Regions from separate parts of the Sporosarcina sp. FSL K6-1540 genome, predicted to be linked through region 1. Evidence: riboswitches for the same ligand, from Rfam matches in the RefSeq annotation. Region 1 holds a riboswitch; each other region holds the start of a gene.

Evidence for each region. Region 1 has a riboswitch for thiamine pyrophosphate ahead of thiT (energy-coupled thiamine transporter ThiT). Riboswitches for the same ligand answer to the same signal wherever they lie in the genome.
Region 2: another riboswitch for thiamine pyrophosphate. It lies ahead of MKY15_RS13435 (acetylornithine deacetylase); the one in region 1 lies ahead of thiT (energy-coupled thiamine transporter ThiT).
Region 3: another riboswitch for thiamine pyrophosphate. It lies ahead of thiD (bifunctional hydroxymethylpyrimidine kinase/phosphomethylpyrimidine kinase); the one in region 1 lies ahead of thiT (energy-coupled thiamine transporter ThiT).

The regions. Positions count from the first base shown of each region.
Region 1 covers NZ_CP152018.1:2,344,859-2,348,141, forward strand. The annotation lists gene map (type I methionyl aminopeptidase) at 1-735, opposite strand, end outside; gene MKY15_RS10890 (hypothetical protein) at 842-958, opposite strand; gene MKY15_RS10895 (DUF4870 domain-containing protein) at 1,022-1,363, opposite strand; TPP riboswitch at 1,600-1,701, shown strand; gene thiT (energy-coupled thiamine transporter ThiT) at 1,782-2,339, shown strand; gene MKY15_RS10905 (tryptophan-rich sensory protein) at 2,625-3,283, opposite strand, start outside.
Region 2 covers NZ_CP152018.1:2,834,896-2,838,178, reverse strand. The annotation lists gene MKY15_RS13435 (acetylornithine deacetylase) at 612-1,877, opposite strand; TPP riboswitch at 2,098-2,200, opposite strand; gene MKY15_RS13430 (S-layer homology domain-containing protein) at 2,218-3,283, opposite strand, start outside.
Region 3 covers NZ_CP152018.1:1,875,390-1,878,672, reverse strand. The annotation lists gene thiE (thiamine phosphate synthase) at 1-614, opposite strand, end outside; gene thiD (bifunctional hydroxymethylpyrimidine kinase/phosphomethylpyrimidine kinase) at 607-1,437, opposite strand; TPP riboswitch at 1,517-1,622, opposite strand; gene MKY15_RS08520 (histidine phosphatase family protein) at 1,999-2,541, opposite strand; gene MKY15_RS08515 (hypothetical protein) at 2,754-3,283, opposite strand, start outside.

The DNA of each region.
Region 1 (3,283 bases):
CAAAATAATTGGTTCGCCTTTTGTGACGATAATTGTATGTTCGATTTGAGCCACAAGAGATTTGTCTGGTGTAATGAACGTCCAGCCATCCCCTGATTCAATAATATGCTCTGCTTTTTCAGAGATAAACGGTTCAACTGCGAGAACCATTCCTTCTTTTAGAAGCGTCTTATCCCATGCGTCATAATAATTGAGTACATGCGAAGGTTCTTCGTGCAACGCTTTACCGATGCCGTGGCCAGTCAAGTTTTTGATGACTTTTAAGCCATTTTCTTTTGCTTCGCGTTCAACTGCTTTACCAATTTGGTTTAAGCTTGAACCTGCTTTAACTTTTGTCATTGCACGTTCAAATGCACTCTTAGCCACATCACATAATTGTTGTTTCTTATTATCGGGTGTACCGACAACAAATGAAATGCCAGTGTCAGCAAAATAACCATTGTAGGAACCTGAGACGTCAATATTAACAAGATCTCCATCTTCTATCACGCGGGAACCAGGCATGCCATGGGCAACTTCACTGTTGACGCTGATGCATGTAAATCCAGGGAAATCATATTCTGCGATAGGACCTGAAATTGCACCTTTTTCTTCGAATAAGCGACCGCCGATGTCATCAATTTCTTTCGTCGTTTTACCAGGGACAGTTGCTTCTTTCATCGCTTCCCTGATTTCAGCAACAATTTTGCCGATTTTCTTTAACGCTTCAATTTCCTGTTCAGTTTTTGCAATCATTATGTTCAAATCCTTTCTTCCGTTCATTCTTTTCCATACCATACTATATCATATGGAGCTGAACAAAAAAGCCTACAAACTTAAAAAACGTTTGCAGACTGTCGAATTATTTCTTTGGGATTGTCGTGCTTGTTACTTTTTTTTCTTTCATTACTTTGCGAACAATCGGATAGACGATAGGCGCCAATTTAATAGCGGTTTTTAATAATTTTCCAATATTCATTACGAATCACTCCTAAACACAGCATTTGTTACTTTTTTCCCGAATAGGTGGTTTTATAAACATTCACTTCAATACTTTAACACCTTGAAAAACATTCCAAATTAGAATTGCTATGAGCAAAACTCCATAAACTAGCATGAATAAGACAGGTGTTAATTGCCAAAAACCAAAGTTATCACTAGGCATTACATTCAGGTCGTAGGTAAAGGAAAACATTGAAAAAGAAAAAATGATAAATCCTGCAATAAGAAGTACGACAGGAACAAGATGTGAAACGAGAGAGCGCTTGGCATGGTGTTTTACTTCACGGTCATCCGAAACGAAATAAATAATGACGGGTATAAGTAAAGGGGTGAAGAAGACACTAAAGTAGCATAGGGCGGCTAACAGTTTATTGTTCGACACACGAATCCCTCCATTTTAGTTTAACTATATATATTGAGTAAATGAATCCCTAGATTAAACTTGGCGAAGAGGCCATACAAGGGTTAACTGGAGCCTGAGATTGGCGGCATCTCCTAGCGCCGCAGCGAATTTAATGGAATTCTTAATTTCAACATATGTAGGATAATTATCATCCCTGTTAATCATCTTGCTTATAGGATCCCCATCTTATACAATGAACTAGACAACTAAATTACTGGAACCACAGGGGGAGCCTATTTGGCTGAGATTGGACAGCACGTCCTGACCCTTAGAACCTGTAAGATTATTCTTGCGTAGGAATGTGGATGGAAATTGACATATTCGATGTCCCATCTATTTCGGGATGTCTTTTTTTATGCCCACATCTTTCGCTGAGCTAGGAAAGGGATGAATTAATTTGGATCGGAAAAGACTTCAACTTTTACTTGAAATAGCTATTTTAGGTGCAATTTCATTTGTACTTGATCAGATTGGTTTTAAAATGCCACAGGGTGGCTCGGTTACGCTGTCAATGTTGCCGATTGTTGTCATGGCATTTAGATGGGGGATTGCAGGCGGTATGCTGACTGGCTTCGTCAGCGGGTTATTGCAACTGATGATGGGAGGCTATGTCTTTAATATAATACAGGCTGCGCTTGATTACTTCGTGGCGTACACGTTGGTTGGAGTGGCAGGTGTTACACTTGCATGGCTGTTAAGTAGTAAAGTAAAAGGCAACAAAGGCTCAATGGTTACAGCAATCGTTGTGGGGACAGTTATCGGTGGCCTACTTCGATACTTGATTCACTTCATTGGTGGAATTGTATTTTTTGCATCTTATGCACCTGAGGGACAGCCCGTATGGCTCTATTCACTCGTATACAATGCAAGTTACATGATACCTTCAATAATATTATCAGCAATTGTTGCGTCAATATTATTCACTACAGCACCGCGTCTTTTAGAGAGAAAATAGAAAATCGCCGTTCTGCCCAATGTGGGAGGACGGCGATTTTTTTAAAGGTAAGAAAGTATAAGTTGTTCTACATGGATCGATGTCTAGACTCCAGACGCCAGCCCCTGGGCCCACACGAAGTGGGTCATGCAGTGGGGAGGGATTGAGCTACATCCCTCCTTGTTGCGACAGGATGTCGCGATTTTAGACTGCCTTCCTTTAATTTCAGTCTTGCCGAAAAGGCAAAGACCGCCTTTGTCTTCAAGTCTTTCAGCGCTTGTCGGGGCTAAACAGCGTCTTGCACTTTTATTTAGGTGTGAATGACTTTCGTCTGAAGAACATGAATCCTGCGATTGTAGCTGCAAGAAATAGGGCTGCGGCAGAGACGAATAGTTCATCAGCACCGTTTTTTACAGTGATACCTATAAATGCCCATATGAAGACAGCACTAAATGCTATATCCGCGTAATGGTATAAAAAATGAAGTGCAATAGCGGTTGCGATAGTCAAGTAGATGACGGTCCATAGCGGGTCACTTAGTCCCCAACCAGACCATTCATGCAAAGTAAGGACGTAACTGATATTTGCAATGGTCGCGACAAAAACCCATCCTAGATAGACAGCAATCGGAACTCTACCATGAATATGACTATTTTTTATAGAATAAGTAAAATAAATGGTTAACAGTGTTAAAAGAAGAAGCAGGTTGATAATAATTGTCCATCCGAAGAAACCAAAATGCCAAAGCAAAATCCAAGTGATATTTAATAGGCAGCTGAGCACAAACAAAACTACCCTCCGATTGAATAATGCATGATTAATGTTTACTGTGTTGCGCATAAAGCCGTATAACCAGATAGCGAGAAGCAGATAAATAACGGCCCAAATTGAAAAGGTATATCCTGCAGGTGTAAATAGTACCGGTAAACTATTAGAGATTTGCCCGGTTGTTTTTCCATTGATAG
Region 2 (3,283 bases), 490 kb from region 1:
TGGGGGCCCTTCGTCCGCCGCTCTTCAAAGGTACAGCTACACTAAGTTCTGATGCTTTTGGGAACGAGTGAATAACTACATTCCTATCCATAAAGGGGCAGCCAAAGATGCAATTTTGGCTGCCTAATCCCACTCTATAGTATTTCCTTTTTGTATTTTAGAAAGGGTCACTTTCTATATGGCATCACATTGTTACTTGTATGATTTTTGCCAAAGTAAGTAAGGAAAGCTTGTTAAATGCAGCAGAGTGCCCGAAATTTCATCTTCGGGCACTTGCAACTTTTATAGAAAGGTAGTTATTCTTCCATCTTCCAAAGTAGTTGCATTTTCCACTTAAACATTGTAGGTATGTGGTGGACAGTTAGTTGTAACAGGATTACCGAAAAGAGTGTAGCTGGCATTTCCAGCCACATTTAACCCGCGGTAAAGGTGTTGTAATCATTTCGTCCAAAGCTAGCCGCAAATGTACAAGTCAAACGTAGACTTTTAAGCTTTTCTTAAGGTTTAGGCTGTCCCTTGTAAGGCGCCTTCGCTTAGTTTATATAGGCATCCATTTGTTCAACATGTAACAGTTTAATAGTAGTAGATGAATGGGGAGATTACTTGCACTCCTATTTTTTCGTATTACACCACTCATTTATAAATAACATAAGCGTCTTGGTAAATACCACTAATTCTTCAATGTTTATCTTTTCATCGACTGAATGTGCCTCTTCCAACTTTCCAGGACCATAGATAACAGTTGGAATTCCTGCTGCTCCTAGCCAGCCCGCATCTGTTACTGATCTCGACATACCTATTATTGCAGGACTTTTTTCGGTTTGTTCATGACAATGCGCAAGAAGTTGAACAGCTGCATGGTCCGCATTCATTTCAAGCGCCGGAAATATTTCTCCACGTTCTTCAATCATTGATTTTCCACCCCAGCGAAAGTGAATGGGATTTTCTCTTAACCACGTGTCTGCTTTTGCTACATGGTTCAAATGCTCTTCGATTTCTTTTGTTACAGATTGATAGGTTTCATTCGGATAGAAATGAACGGTGATCCAGAGCCGACATTCATCCGCCACAAAAGCTGCATGCCTTCCTCCTTCTATAACTGCTGGATTAATAGTAGTGGTGCCAGGCGCAAAACCCGGATATTTTTTTGTCACAGCCCAGTGACGTTCTAAATCTTGTAATCCAGCAATAACCTTCATCATCTTTTCTATCGCACTAGCCCCATTAACCGAACCGCCTGCATGAAGCATACTCATCCTCATTGCATCATGGAAAACTTCCTTACTTTTAATCGTTATCCAGCCGGTAATCACACCACCCTGACCATGGATTTGACGATCACTGCCATCGACTACAAGTGCAAAGTCTGCTGTATAGCCTTTTTCCATACATGAAAGTGTTCCAGCCTCTCCCGCTTCCTCCCCAATGACAGTCTGAATTTGCAAATCACCTTTCAGTTCCACACCTAGTTCGTTTAATAATTTAACGGCTAGTAAAGTCGCCGCTACTGCACCTTTCATATCGGATGTTCCTCGCCCATATGCGTTGCCATCTTTAGTCGTTAGTTCAAAGACAGGCACAGTCCACTCTGTTTCATCCCCCACTTCCGCAACGTCTATATGTCCATTAATGATTAGGCTGTTATACAGGTTTCCATCCGTTCCCTTTTTAACGCCTACAACGTTCGGGTCGCCAGGAAATACATCCCAACTAACCGTTTCAAATTTTTCTTGTGCTAAAAAATCTTGAATATACCGCTGTACGCCTGTTGTATTTCTTGCCGGTGGACTAACTGTCGGGAAACGAACGAGGTCCGCTAGCAATTGCACTAACTCCTCTAGACGTTCATCAACTAGGTTACTAATTCTATTTTCCATTTTACTCATCCATCCCTTATCTATATTTTTGGTAGGTGAATCTATATACGTTGTAATAAAGAATTCCATTGAATTCACTACGGCGCTAGCCCTTGTAATGCGCCTTCGCGCAGTTCACTATCTTTATTTCATTTGTTCAACATATATACACTGGAACAGAAAACAGCCGCTTTCCATAATCGGAAGGCGGCTGTTTTCTACGTATATAAAGACATTGAGTGTAGAGTTTCAGCTGCTTCCCTACGCTAGTATGAACTAGATCAGGTTCGAAGGGTTTACATCTATGATGTGTCTCAGCCTAAACGGCTCCCCTAGCAGTATCTATTTAGTTTTTTCTTCTTCACAATGCATCTGTTCTTTCTTCCCCTTTAGGAAGATAGTTCGATAAGTCGATATCACGTAACCCGTTCTTTATTTTAGTTGTGTAACCTAAATTTTCATTCGATAAAAACGAAGCTTTTGAAGCAATCATTTCTTCTAATAAAGGCAAATACGTCGGATCAATATCTTTCCAAAGTTTGTACGAATTTATTAAATCCTCTAAAGTCAGATGCTTGTAATCATCGCCTTTATAGTCACGTAATGCGGAAATACGATACCAAATATCGCCATTATCACGAATCCAATCATCTTTATCCGCTACAATCGCTGTTTGTATAGCCTGCGCTGTATCTAAATACTTCTGATCACCGAACTCATTATAAGCCATGAGTAAAACGTTCATACCGCCCAACACATGATTCATAGAGGCATGTGTCGTTACTTGCTGTGCAATCGGGAAGTAATCCGCGATGTAGTAAGACTCGTCATTCACAGGAATGACGTTTCCTTTACTTTTTTGTGAGACTAGTAAGTCAGCATAATTACGCAATGGCTCTTTCGCATTCTCAATTCCAAAATCAGCACCACTATTATAGTAGAAAAGCGCGATTTGCTCATTAAAACGTGTATCAATGAATGGAGCTGTAATGTCATATAAATCTTTCAAATAGGTGCTTGTAACTTCTGTTTCCCAATAATCTTTGTCACCTTTGAAATTCTTCAAGTTAACAAATGAGTTGTAAATTAAGTTCTCAAAATAACGATCCTCTTGCTCATTATATAAAACCAGCGCACGATCTTCTTTTAATAGAAGTAAGTTCCGCCCATATCCTTGCCCTGTGTCAGGCATTGGCTCTGTGGTTATCGCCATTTTATTGTATGGGCCACCCGCCGTGTACCAATTATTACGTTTTTTATAATACTTAGCTGACTCAAGCATCCAGCTCTCCATATTCTCTTCATTCGCAAATAATTGGTCATCCGCATTCATATACCACTGATCTACAATGTCATTGCCTTTTGAATTTAACGTATGCACAGATAATAATGTTGTTCCAACCTGAGCATAAGACAGTGCCTCTTTT
Region 3 (3,283 bases), 470 kb from region 1:
CGACTTGCTGCTTCTCCAGGATCTTCTTCTCCAGAAATTGCAGAAATAACCGCTACCCCTGACGCACCCGCTTTAATGATAGCACTGGCTCTGCGTTCTGAAATTCCACCAATCGCAACAATAGGTAAACCAGGTAACAACGATGCCACCTCCCTAATTGTCTCGATACCAATAACCGGTTGCGTATCCATTTTCGTCTGTGTCTCATAAACTGGACCTAGACCGATATAATCAGCCCCTGCATCAGCTGCCGCAATCGCTTCTGTTACATTATGCGTAGAAACACCTATTAGCATGTCTGGACCAACCTTGTCACGCACTGCTGAAATATATCCGTCTTCCTGCCCGATATGAATACCGTCTGCACCAATTTCAATCGCAAGACCTATATCATCATTGACAATGAAAGGTACACTATATTGTTCACATAATTGCTGACACGCTTGTGCAAAAGCCTTCAATTCTTCACCCGTTAATGCACCAGGCCCTTTTTCACGTAATTGAAAGCTCGTTATACCACCCTTTAGCGCCTCTTCTAAGACATGTAACGGGTCGCGTCCCGCCAAATTCACTGTACCCATGATGAAATATAAGTTAACTGTTTGCTTATCCATAAACTACAACCCCTTCCATTGTCTTGTTACCGCGGCGTCCATATGCCCAGTGATTCGTCGGACCATGGCCGCCACCAATTTTAAGTCCATCTTCAATTGCTGCGTGGATAAAACATTTTGCAGAAACAACTGCATTCGCTGACGTTTCCCCATTTGCCAAAAACGCTGTCAGTGCCGCCGAATACGTACACCCTGTTCCATGCGTATCTTTCGTATCAATCCATGGTGCGCGAACCGAGAACCGTTCCCCGTCAGCCCCCATGAACAGATCTTCCGCATAAGGCGCTTCTTTCCGGTGGCCCCCTTTAATAAGAACCGCCCCCGCGCCCAACGCTATTATATGTTTCGCCGCTCGTTCTATGTCTTCATTCGTCTTTATTTCCATTCCTGCAAGCACTTCTGCTTCTGGAATATTAGGTGTAACAATAGCTGCAAGAGGTACAAGTACAGTCTTCAACGCTTCAACCGCCTGTCTTTCTAGCAATGAAGCACCCCCTTTCGCAATCATTACCGGATCAATGACAAGTGGAATTCCGCTCCAATGAAACGCCTCTCCCACTGCATAGATAATTTCTGTCGAAAAGAGCATCCCTGTCTTAATCGCTTTAACATCAAAATCTTCAATAACTGCCTGTATTTGCGCTTTAATAATAGCGGTGTCAACCGGCTGTATCGCCGTCACTCCAAATGTATTTTGCGCTGTCACCGCTGTCAGTGCCGACGTACCGAAAACACCCAATTCTTGGAACGTCTTCAAGTCTGCCTGAATACCCGCACCACCACCACTATCCGACCCCGCAATTGTCAATGCCACACGTACCATTCGATTCGCCACCCTTTTATTTATACTAAAAAGCCGCTTCCCGGTGGCGTAAGAAAGCGGCTAGCCATTTAACTATTCGTAAAAGGCGTACCCACTTTCCTACGCCGGTATAATCCGGATCAGGTTCCAAGGGTCCGCGCATTCATGCACGTCTCAGCCTAAAAAAGGCTCCCCTAGTGGTTGTTAAACTATTCAGCTTTGTAGCAAGTGTAACATATCTAGTGTGAGATTGTGGGAATGTTTGGTCCATTTTCAATAGAAGCATAGAGTAATGGAAATAAAAACCCCCATCAAATAGGTTCAATATATATAATAAACTCGTTTCACGTGGTAACAGTTTATTCCATTCTATCGTCGATAAGAGTATAGTTAGTGACATAAACAGAAAGAAGGCGCAGTTTATGCATAAAGCAGACAGCAGACCGAATAATCCCGACAAATCCATGTGGATCAGTCTTTTCGGGACACTCGTTATTATTGCAGTGGTCATTATTACTAATCTTACAATGGGTTAACATTCACTAAAACGTAGATAGGCCGACATCACAGCGGCCTGTTTTTTTATTCAGAACCCCAAATTCTTTCCACTTCTGAGTCCCCATCCTTAATCCGTATAACATACACGTCTGGATTCGTCAGTGCCTGCCACTGCCCAAAATCGAATCGTTCATCATAACAACTTAATAATAGCGCCATTAAATTCCCGTGTGTTACAAGCACTGTCCGCGAACCGTCACCCAGCTCATCCACAACATCACAGACCCTCGACATCGCTTCACTCGAAGATTCCCCACCCTCATATTTTAGATGAAGGTCAAAAAACGTATCTTCCAGCTTTATCAACCAATCCTCGAAATCCATTGAACTTAGCACGCGCTCCATAAGCCGACTATCCACCTCTACATGCAACTTCTTCCGCTCAGCTATAGGCCAGCCCGTCTGACGTGCACGAGAAAACGGACTCGTAATAATCCGATCCACTTCGATATCTTCGAAAAACGCTACAAGCTGACCCGCCTGCAGAATCCCTTCAGCAGTCAATTCCGCGTGTGGTGCCTGTCCTTCTGCGGAGCAATGACGCACGATGTAAATTATTTTTTCCATACCCGCTCCACCCCATTCTTCTTACTAAATAGACATACAGCCCATTCGTAAACTAGCTGTAGTCATCCCTATTACTCTTTTTCCCTTGTATGCTCCAAAGAAAACATCTCAATGTTTTAGATTCCTTAGAAATCACAACAAAAAGTGCCTGTACAATAAACCATCATGAAAATTTAAGCATTCATGGTGGTTTCTTATGCAGGCACTCACTATTATTTATTCATCTGGGCAAGGAAGTCAGCTAAAGGGTCTTCCTCTTCTACAACAGAGGTTTCTTCTGGCTCCTTTAACTGTTCCCAATCAAAATTATCCAGATCATCCTCTATGTTAATCAATTGATGTTCTGTTTCCACCTCAACGGCAGCGCTCGTTTCTTCCTGCAAATATAATGCTGCATTTACATCTATTGCATTGCTGTTCAATGATGCAAAGAGAGAAGCTGTGCGGATTGGATCGGACATCAACTGATAGACGATACTCCCTAGTAGCGCCTCGGAATGTTCGTGCTTTAACCAATCACGTTGCGCTTTAGTTAACCCTTTTGGGAGCGGAATTGTTATGGCCTCTCTATGCTTTAAAAGTGAGTCATTCACCCCATCTATCACGAACTCCGCAATTTTACTGGAAAAGTTTCTTCTTTCGACTTCTTTTAACTTTTGCAGTTGCTTTAGTGTGTGGTCAGATGTATCTGATGGGAGACGAAATGTAATGGGCTGTCCCCTTTTTAATCCCGCGTCATTCA